Regions from separate parts of the Spongiactinospora sp. 9N601 genome, predicted to be linked through region 1. Evidence: riboswitches for the same ligand, from Rfam matches in the RefSeq annotation. Region 1 holds a riboswitch; each other region holds the start of a gene.
The links. Region 1 has a riboswitch for cobalamin ahead of bluB (5,6-dimethylbenzimidazole synthase). Riboswitches for the same ligand answer to the same signal wherever they lie in the genome.

Region 1 (3,257 bases):
GTCTCGGTGCTCACCCTGGCCCACTGACCCGGCCCACAGCCCGCGCGGGACCACACCTCCCGCGCGGGGGGCCGCGGGCTGGAACAGTTCGACCAGGTTGCCGGCGGGGCCGGTCACCACATCGCTGCGCAGCGGCGGGCCCGCCTGCCGTAGCCGGGTGATCATCGACGATCGGATGGATGCGGTTACGGCCGGCGACGGCGGGCGTGGCGCGGGCACCGGAGCCGGCGGGCCCGGACAGCGGCAGCCGCACGGGAGGCGTACGTTGAGCTAGGGACCTTGGTCCCTACCCCCGCCTCCGCCCGCGAAGGGGCGAAGGGAGGGTCGAGGCATGGACACCGTCGCGACGAGCGATCCCACGGGCCGCCTGCCGATGATCATACTGCGCACGCGGCGCACCGGGCCATGCCGCGGGATCGGATGCCGCCGCCACGGGCACGACAATCCGCACGTACGCGGGTACTAGAAGGGGGGGACCACCACCACGCCGTTGGACATGGCGATGCTCAACGACATCGACTGCGGGCCCGCGACCACGGCGAGGACCCGGCCTGGGTCCGGGACCTGGACCTGGCCCGCGTTGAAAGGGGGATGACCATGGATGAGACGCTGACCGCCGGGCAGGTGATGAGCCGGGCCCTGGTGATCGTCCGGCCGGAGGAGTCCCCGCTGATGGCCTGGGAACTGATGCGCCGGGCGGGCATCCACCACCTGCCGGTGGTGAACGAGCACGGCCTGCTGCTGGGCATCCTCACCAAGGAGGACCTGGCGGCGTCCTGGACGGGCGGGCCGGAGGCGCAGTCCCGCACACCGCTGCGCCGGTTGCTGACCGGGCGGCGCATCCCCCACGTCCGCCAGGACGCGTCCCTGCCGCACGTCGCGACGGTGATGCGGGACGCGGGCTGCGACGCCGTACCGGTCATGGCGGCGGGCGGAGCCTTCATCGGCATGATCACGACCGTCGATGTCCTGGACGCCGTGGCCGGGCGAACACGACCGGCGGAGGACGCGGCGGAGATGGTCACGGGCATGTTCCGGCTGGAGCCGGTACTGCCCGTGGCCGCAAGGGCCTGACCGGAGGCGGGCTCCGGGGCCGAACTCGGGGCCCCTGGGCGGCGGTGCGGGTCGTCACGGTACGGTACTGCTCGGCGAACTGTTGCGAGGTGCCTCGCGATCGCGAGGAGAATCGGGAAGCCGGTGTGATTCCGGCACGGGCCCGCCGCGGTGACCGGGAAGTCGCCGCCCAGGTGCGAAGCACGGCCACTGGCCCGTAAGGGCCGGGAAGGCGGGCGGTCAGGCGTTGATCCGGGAGTCCGAAGACCGGCCTCGCGCCCACCGCCCCCTCTGATGGGGGCCATGCAGCGGGAGCCTGCCCATGAACAGCCATCTGTACGACGTCATCCACCGCCGCCGCGACGTGCGCGGCCAGTTCACCGGCGCGCCCGTGCCGCAGGAGGTGCTGCACCGCGTGCTGACGGCGGCGCACGCCGCCCCCAGCGTCGGACTGTCCCAGCCGTGGGACTTCATCGTGGTACGCGACACCGCGATCCGCGCCGCCTTCCACGAACATGTCCAGCACGAACGGGCCGCCTACGCCGCCACCCTCGACGCCGAGGCCGCCCGGCGGTTCGCCCACATCAAGATCGACGGGGTGCGCGAGTCGACGCTGTCCATCGTGGTCACCTATGACCAGGGCAGAGGCGGCCCCGCCGTGCTGGGCCGCCATGCCATCGCCGACGCCGGCCTGTACTCGGTGTGCCTGGCCATCCAGAACCTCTGGCTGGCCGCCACCGCCGAAGGGCTCGGTGTGGGGTGGGTGTCGTTCTATCGCGAGCCCTTCGTGCGGGACCTGCTCGGCATCCCCGCCGAGGTCCGCCCGGTCGCCTGGCTGTGCCTCGGCCCCGTCACCCACCTCGAAGGCGACCCCGACCTGGAACGACACGGCTGGCGCCACCGCCGCCCACTTCAGGCCGCCGTCCATCACGACCGCTGGGGAGCTCAGTAGGAATCGTCCGTCATCCACTCACCGGGCATTTCCGTACGGATCCGGGCGAGTGCGTCAGCGGTCCGGGCGCGGACCCAGATCCAGGTCCGGGCGTCGTCGCGGTGAGGTCTTCGAGTTCGGTGACGGCTCGGTCGGTCGCCGTTTCGGCGGCGATCTCGGCGGCCAGGCGCCGCGCCTGGCGCTGGTAGGACGGGTCGTGCAGGACCCGGCCGACCGCGCGGGCGATGGTGCCGGGTGAGGCGCTCCTGCGTAGGGTGATCCCTGCTCCGGCGAGGGCGACGCGCAGGGCCACCTCGCCCTGGTCGCGCCCGAGCGGTACGCACACCATGGGCACACCCGCCGCCAGGGACTTGACGGCCGTCCCGTGGCCGGCGTGCGTGATCGTCACAGCGGCGTGGCGGAGCACGGCGTTGTGCGGGGCGACCGAGGTGACCAGGACGTTGCCGGGCGCGTGGACCGTTGCCTGGTCCACTGCCGGGCCGGTGGTCAGCAGCCCGCGTACCGGCAGCCGGCCGAGGGCGCCGGCGATGCGCTGGAGCAGCTCGCGCTGGTTCATGAACGTCGAACTCAGGCTGACCAGCACCAGTGGGGTCTCCCCCTCGGGCAGTCGCAGTTCCCCGACCCACGCGGGGTCGTCGAGCCGCGGCCCGACGTGGCGGACGTAGGGCGGGAACCGCCGGCCAGGGTAGTCCAGCGCCCGCGGCGACAGTACGAGGAACCGGTCGACGCGGCCGAACGCGTCGATGACCGAATCGACGGGCGGGAGACCGTTGGCGGCACGGGCGGCGTTGAGCGCGGGCAGTCCCTTGGCCCACGGCTTGGTGATCATCTCTGTCAGGAGCCGATCGCGCAGCCGCCCCAGGACACCGGTGGCGGGCCTGAGCCCGGGACCGAACGGCGGCGCGCCCGGGGCGGGGAAGGGGTAAAGGGTCGTCCCCAGCGCGGCCACCGGGATTCCGGCCGCTTCGCCCGCCGTGATCGCACCGAGCAGCGAGAAGTCGGTGACCAGTACGTCAGCCGGATGCGCGCGCAGCTCGGCCAGGGTGTCGCGGGCGAAGTCCGCCGCGGGGCCGCAGACCAAACGGTCACGGAGCCGGGCGAATGCGCCCATCGGCGTGCGGGCCTCGAAGTCCTTGAGGAGGTCGCCGGCCGGGTCGGTGGTGTCGCCCTGGGGCGCCGTCGTCCAGGTGATCGGCTCCGCGCCGGTGGCGGCCACCTCGTCGTGCAGCGACCTGTCGCCCAGCACCCGGAC
Region 2 (3,257 bases), on a different contig from region 1:
CGATCGACCCGCTGACCGCGACGATCGTCCCGATCATGATGGCCACCAGCACGAACAGCGCCGCCCTGAACCGGTGTACGTCCAGCCCCAGCGCGGTGGCGGCCTCCTCCCCGGCCAGCAGCAGGTTCAGCGGCCGGGAGACGCCCAGCAGTACGGCGGTGCCCAGTACGACGGCCCCGGCCGGCGCCCACACCACCGGCCAGGTCGTGCCCGCCAGCCCGCCCAGCATCCAGCGCAGCGCCGACTGCGTCTTGTGCGGATCGCTGGAGGTCACCACCAGGAACCCGGCCACCGCCGACAGCACCTCGGCCGTGGCCACCCCCGCCAGCACCAGCCGTATCGTGGTCATCCGGCCGCCCGACCTGGCCAGGAAGTAGACCGCCACCAGCGCGGCCAGCGCCCCGGCGAACGCGGCGACCGGCAGCGAGAACGCCCCGAAGACGGTCAGGCCGAACACCACCACGCACACCGCCCCGACGGTGGCCCCCGAGGAGACGCCGAGCAGCATCGGATCGGCCAGCGGGTTGCGGACCAGGGCCTGCAACGCCATCCCGCACACCGAAAGGCCCGCCCCGACCACCGCGCAGAGCAGCACGCGCGGCAGCCGTACGTCCATCACGATGGTCTCCCGGACCGCCGACCAGGACGGGTCGGCCAGTGCGGGGTGGATCCGGTGGGCCAGGATGCCCCACACCTGCCCCGGGGGCAGCGGGATCGACCCGGCCGCGATCCCGGCCGTGACCGCCGCGCACAGCAGCGCCGCCAGCAGGCCGATCACCAGCGGATACGGCAGACCGGGACGGCGTCCGGGCAGCCGGGCGGGCTCGGCAAGCGGCCCGGCCTCCGCCCGGCCGGCCAGCGCGGTGCGGGGGGTCACCGGAACCGTTCGGGGTGGATCTGGCGGGCCAGCGACTCGACGGCCGCGGGCGCGCGCACCCCGAGCACCACCGACGACAGCGGCAGCACCGCGAAGCGCCGCGCCTTGATCGCCGGAACGTCCGCCAGCGCCGGGTTCGACAGCAGGAACCGCTTCTTGTCGGCCACCGGCTGCTCGCCGTAGTCGTAGATCACGATCCAGTCCGGCGCGCGCTCGGCCACCTGCTCGAACGACACGTCGCCCCACGCCTTGCCGACATCCGAGAACACGTTCTCGGCTCCGGCCAGTTCGACGATCTCGTTGCCGACGCCGCGCCCGCCCGCCGTGAAGGCGGTCTTGTCGCCGCTGTCGTAGACGAACAGCTTGACCGGGGCGACCCCGGCCAGCCTGCCCTTCACCCCGTCGAGGGTCGCGTGCAGCCGGGTGATCAGCGGCTCCGCCCGGCCGGACACGCCGAAGATCCGGGCCACGTTGCGGATCTCCTGGTCCATCATGGCCATGGTCACCGGGCCGGTGGCGCACTCCTCGATGTTGAGGTAGGTGTCGATGCCCGCCTTGGCCAGGGCGTTCCTGGCGCGGCCCTCCTTCTCGTCGAAGGTGCTGGCGAAGCCGCCGTACACGAAGTCGGGCTCTTCGGTCAGCAACGCCTCGAACGACGGGTACTTCTCCGACAGCACCTTCACGCCGTCGTACGCGGCCTGGTACTCGGGCAGGACCCGGTCGTCCAGGTAGCCGGTGCCGATCATGGACTGCGCGAGCCCGAGGGCCAGCAGCACCTCCGTGGCGTGCTGGTTCAGCGACACCGCCCGCCGGGGCGGGCGCTCGTAGGTCGTCCGCACGCCGCAGTTGTCGACGGTAATCGGGAATCCGGCCGGTACCGGGGCCCGCGCGGCCTCCCCGACCTCGGCGGGCGCGCCCCCGCAGCCGGCCAGCAGCACGGCGCAGGCGGCGAACAGGGCGAGTGGCAGGGACTTGGGACGTCTGCCCGGCATGGAGGGTTCCTCTCCCGGAATCTGCGCAGCGGGACAGAACCACCGGGATCAGAGAGACGACCCTGCGGACTACGCCGGTCGCCGCCGGGCGGACGCGGGCTCGTTAAGGGCACGCCACCGCCACGCGGCGCGCCCGTCGGCCCAGCGGCCATCCGGCCACTCCTCTCCGGGGAGATCCGCCCCAGTTCATCGAGGAGGCGACCGCGTGAGTCTCCTGGCTTTCGGGTCGAAGCTCGTCCCCGCCTTCCCACCCCGGGCGGGGGCAGTGGCGTCGTGGGAACTCGCTCGCCGATCACAGTGGCGGGACCGCGCCGGATTCACACCGGCTTCCTCGTCCACGCTCGCCTTTCCATCATCATCCCACGAAACCGGTCATTCCACCACGCACCCGGCGTCAGGCCGCCGGAGCGTCGCCGTTCCGGGGGGCCGATCGCTAGCCTGGGGCGTTGTGATCTCCCCACGGGCCCTGATCGCCCCCCTGCTCATGGCCATCATGTTCGTCGCCGCCGCGCCCACGCCCGCGTCCGCCGCGCCCGCGCCCGCGATCGAGGACCGGGCGTGCCCGGTTCAGATGCCCGCCGGTACGCGATGCGGCTTTCTGATCGTGCCCGAACGGCGGGACGTGCCCGGGAGCCGGACGATCAAGGTCGGGTTCGCGGTACACCGATCGGCCGCCTCCGATCGCAAGCCCGACCCCATCGTCTACACCAGCGGCGGGCCCGGGTCTGGATCGATCCAGCTCACCGGATATCTGTCGGAGATGATCCTGGGGCGCGACCGCGACGTGGTGGTGATCGAGCAGCGGGGCAGCCGGTGGTCCGAGCCCGCGCTGGACTGCCCGGAGATCGCTCGGGGCGTGCTCGACGCGCTCGCCGGGCCCGGGCCGATGCGGGCGGAGACGGCCGGGATCGCGCGGGGCGCGAACGCCTGCCGGGAGCGGCTGGCCCGTCAGGGGGTGGACCTGCGCGGATACACCACGGCTGAGATCGCCGCCGACGTGGCCGGCCTGCGCCGCGCACTCGGCTACCCGAAGTGGAACCTGTTCGGGGTCAGCTACTCCACCCGCTCCATGCTGGCCGCCGCGGCGGCCGATCCCGAAGGGGTGCGGTCGGTGGTGCTGGACTCGTTCCTGCCCGCCGAGGTGGACTGGTACGGCGACGCGCAGGCCAACCTGGACGCGACCCTGCGCGGCCTCGGCCCCGGCGCGTCCTCCACATGGGCGGACCTGCCGGGGCGGTTCGCCGCGATGGTCGCCCGGTACGACGCGCGTCCCGCGAGCGTGGTCACCACCGACCCGCTCACCGGCGGCCCGCTCACGGTACGGCTGACCGGTGAGGACATCATGACCATCCTCGCCGAGGCGCTGCACGAGGTGGACTTCGTCCCGG
Region 3 (3,257 bases), on a different contig from region 1:
GTCGGTGACCAGCACCAGCAGCGGACGCCTGGCCGGGTCGCGCAGCTTCTCCACGCGCAGGACCTCGGCGGCGCGGGCCAGCCCGGCCGCGAGCGGCGTGCGTCCGCCGGTGGGCAGTGAGCGCAGCCGGGCCGCGCCCGCCTCCACCGAGGAGGTCGGGGGCAGCGCGACCGTGGCTTCGGTGCCCCTGAAGGTGACCAGGCCGATCTTGTCGCGCCGCTGGTAGGCGTCGAGGAGGAGGCTGAGTACGGCGGTCTTGACGGCGGTCATCCGGCGGCGGGCGGCCATCGAGCCGCTGGCGTCCACGACGAACAGGACCAGGTTGCCCTCCCGGCCCTCGCGTACGACCTCGCGCAGGTCGTCGGCGCGTAGGACCAGGCCGGGGCCGGCGCGTCCGCGGTCGTGCTGGTGGGGGGCGGCGGCCAGTACGGTGGCCGCGATGTGCAGGTCGTGGACCTGGGTGCCGCGCGGGCGGCGGGAACCGGTGCCGCGGCCGTGCGCGGACCTTGATCGTGAACGGCGTCCGGCCGCGCCGGCGCCGACGCCGGGGGCGGCCAGCAACGGCACCCGGTACGGCGCGGCCACCTCGGCCACCTGCTCCTGCGCCCTCGCCTCCGGAGAGTCCGCCCCCGCGTCCGGCTCCCCAGAGTCCACCTCCCCGGCCTCCGCTTCGCCGGAACCCGGCCTTGCGGGCTCTGGGTAATGGGAACCTGTCGCCCCGGAATCCCCGCGCCCATTCTTCTGTTCCTGGGAATCCCGGCGTCCGTCCTCCTGCTCTTGGGAATCCCCGCGCCCGTTCTCCTGGCCCGGTCCTGCATCCTGCGGCCGGTCCGGGTCCTGGCCACCTTCGGGGCCGCCGCCCGGCGGGTCGTCCTCTGGGCCCTCGTCGCCCTCGTCCCTGGACGTACGGTCCAGCAGTTCGTCCAGCAGGGCCTCGTCCAATCCCGGCGCGTCGAACGGGTCACGCCGCCGCCGGTGCGGCAGCGACAGCCGGGCCGCCGCGCGTACGTCCTCGACGGTCACCGCGTCCCGCCCCCGCCATGCCGCGTGCGCGACCGCCGCGTTCGCCGTCACCAGGTCGGCCCGCAGGCCGTCCACCTCGAAGCCCGCGCACACCTCGGCGATCTGCCGCAGCCGGGCGTCCGGCAGCCGTACTCCGGTAAGCCTGTCCCGGGCCGCGGCGATCCGCTCCGCCAGCGCCGACTCCTCCGCCGCCCAGCGGGCCGCGAACGCGTGCGGGTCGGCGTCGAAGGCGAGCCTGCGGCGTACCACCTCGGCCCGTTCGCCGGGGTCGCGCGAGGCCCTGACCTCGACGGTCAGCCCGAACCGGTCCAGGAGCTGCGGGCGCAGCTCGCCCTCCTCCGGGTTCATGGTGCCGACCAGCAGGAACCGGGCCGCGTGCCGTACCGACACCGACTCGCGTTCGACGTAGCAGGTGCCGAGCGCCGCCGCGTCCAGCAGCAGGTCAACGAGGTGATCGTGGAGCAGGTTCACCTCGTCCACGTACAGGACGCCCCGGTGCGCCGCCGCCAGCAGGCCCGGCTCGAACGCCTTGACCCCCTCGGTCAGCGCCCGCTCGACGTCCAGCGAACCGGCCAGGCGGTCCTCCGACGCGCCGACCGGCAGTTCCACCAGGGCGGCCGGGCGGCGGACGCCCTCCGCTGCGGGATCGTGCGGGCCGTCCGGGCAGTCGGGGTCGGGCGCGGCCGGGTCGCAGGCGAACCGGCAGCCGGGCACCACCACGACGGCCGGGAGCTGGGCGGCGAGGGCGCGTACGATCGTGGACTTGGCGGTGCCCTTCTCGCCGCGCACGAGCACGCCGCCGACGCGGGGGGAGACCGCGTTGAGCACCAGCGCCAGCTTCAGGTCGTCGAGCCCGACCACGGCGCTGAACGGATAGGCGACCATCAGGTCGGGGAGCTTGTGGGCGTGGTCACTGCGCGCATGTTCGGCCTCCTTGGGATGACGCGTCCCGCTGACGAGGTCACGGCCACCAAGCGACCTGGCTCCCGGGATCGTTCGACGTCCCGGATACAGTGGCGCGTCCGCACCGGCATCTCACCGGATTTCCCTTGGACGACCGTGAAATCTACCGGAACGTATCCTTTCCTCCCGTTCGCGTCAATACACGACACACCCCCGACGCCCCCCACCCCCGCCTCCGGCCGGGCCGCGCTGTCGCGCGCTCACTGGCCTTCGCTTCGCTCAGTCGTGTTCTCTATGTCGGGCTTCGCCCGACGTAGCCCCCTCCGGGGCGATGCCCCCGCCTTCGGCGGGGCCGCGCTGTCGCGCGCTCAATCGCCTTCGCTTCGCTCAGCCGTGTTCTCTATGTCGGGCTTCGCCCGACGTACGGCAAGCCGTCTCTCGCCGCCCCGCCGTGCTCGGTAACGCCCTGTGCCCGGCCCTTCGCGTGCGCCCTGCCTACTCGCCGTACCAGGCACCGGCTAAACGGCCTTCTTCCAAACCCCCCCACCGTTGGCCGCTTCCCGCCGTAACAATCGCCCCTCCCGGGCCGATTCCCCGCCTTCGGCGGGGCCGCGCTGTCGCGCGCTCAATGGCCTTCGCTTCGCTCAGTCGTGTTCTTGATGTCGGGCTTCGCCCGACGCTTGCGCCACCGGCATGTTCGTATCCCGCTCTCTACTGGGAATCCTCACTTCCAACGGCCCCGTGACCTTCGCTGCACCCACACTGTGTACGGCGTACGGTCAGCGCCCAAAGCGAAGGATGGTGACGGGCACGCCGGTCAGACATGCACAGCCTGTGGACAACGCTGCGCACCCCGCATCTCTCCTAATAGCGGCGGGATGTCCACCTTGAGATGAAGGACAGCGGCAGACATCACGCTTGAGCAGCTTGTGGCACCTATTCAGTACACCCCGCAAGATCCTCCATTGCCCGGACATCACTGAAGGTGCAGGCCATACTTGTACGCGGTGCCCTCAGGGGAGGACAGCCGCTTGTTGGGCAGAGATCTAGAGTTCCAGCATGACGGACTTTGTTCAGGTGTCGACGACCACAGCCGGCCGGGACGCCGCCTTGGCCCTCCTCCGTTCAGCGGTCGAGTCGAAGCTTGCCGCCTCGGGTCAGGTATTCGGCCCGGCGATTTCGGTGTTCTGGCATCAAGGCGAGCTCGGTGAGGCCGAGGAATGGCAAGTCGTGCTCAAGTCGACCCGGGAAAGCTATCCGGCGCTCGAAGCTCACCTCGTGGAGCGCCATCCATGGGACAACCCGGAAGTCACGTTCACATCGATCGACGG

Region 2: another riboswitch for cobalamin. It lies ahead of ACH34R_RS35755 (ABC transporter substrate-binding protein); the one in region 1 lies ahead of bluB (5,6-dimethylbenzimidazole synthase).
Region 3: another riboswitch for cobalamin. It lies ahead of ACH34R_RS11855 (putative cobaltochelatase); the one in region 1 lies ahead of bluB (5,6-dimethylbenzimidazole synthase).

The regions. Positions count from the first base shown of each region.
Region 1 is NZ_JBIRBB010000008.1:308,188-311,444, forward strand. It holds gene ACH34R_RS21365 (beta-propeller fold lactonase family protein) at 1-27, shown strand, start outside; gene ACH34R_RS21370 (HPP family protein) at 598-1,074, shown strand; cobalamin riboswitch at 1,145-1,344, shown strand; gene bluB (5,6-dimethylbenzimidazole synthase) at 1,376-2,005, shown strand; gene ACH34R_RS21380 (glycosyltransferase) at 2,016-3,257, opposite strand, start outside.
Region 2 is NZ_JBIRBB010000019.1:106,497-109,753, reverse strand. It holds gene ACH34R_RS35760 (FecCD family ABC transporter permease) at 1-877, opposite strand, end outside; gene ACH34R_RS35755 (ABC transporter substrate-binding protein) at 874-1,869, opposite strand; cobalamin riboswitch at 2,056-2,250, opposite strand; gene ACH34R_RS35750 (alpha/beta hydrolase) at 2,318-3,257, shown strand, end outside.
Region 3 is NZ_JBIRBB010000004.1:444,623-447,879, forward strand. It holds gene ACH34R_RS11855 (putative cobaltochelatase) at 1-1,908, opposite strand, end outside; cobalamin riboswitch at 1,979-2,112, opposite strand; gene cutA (divalent-cation tolerance protein CutA) at 2,986-3,257, shown strand, end outside.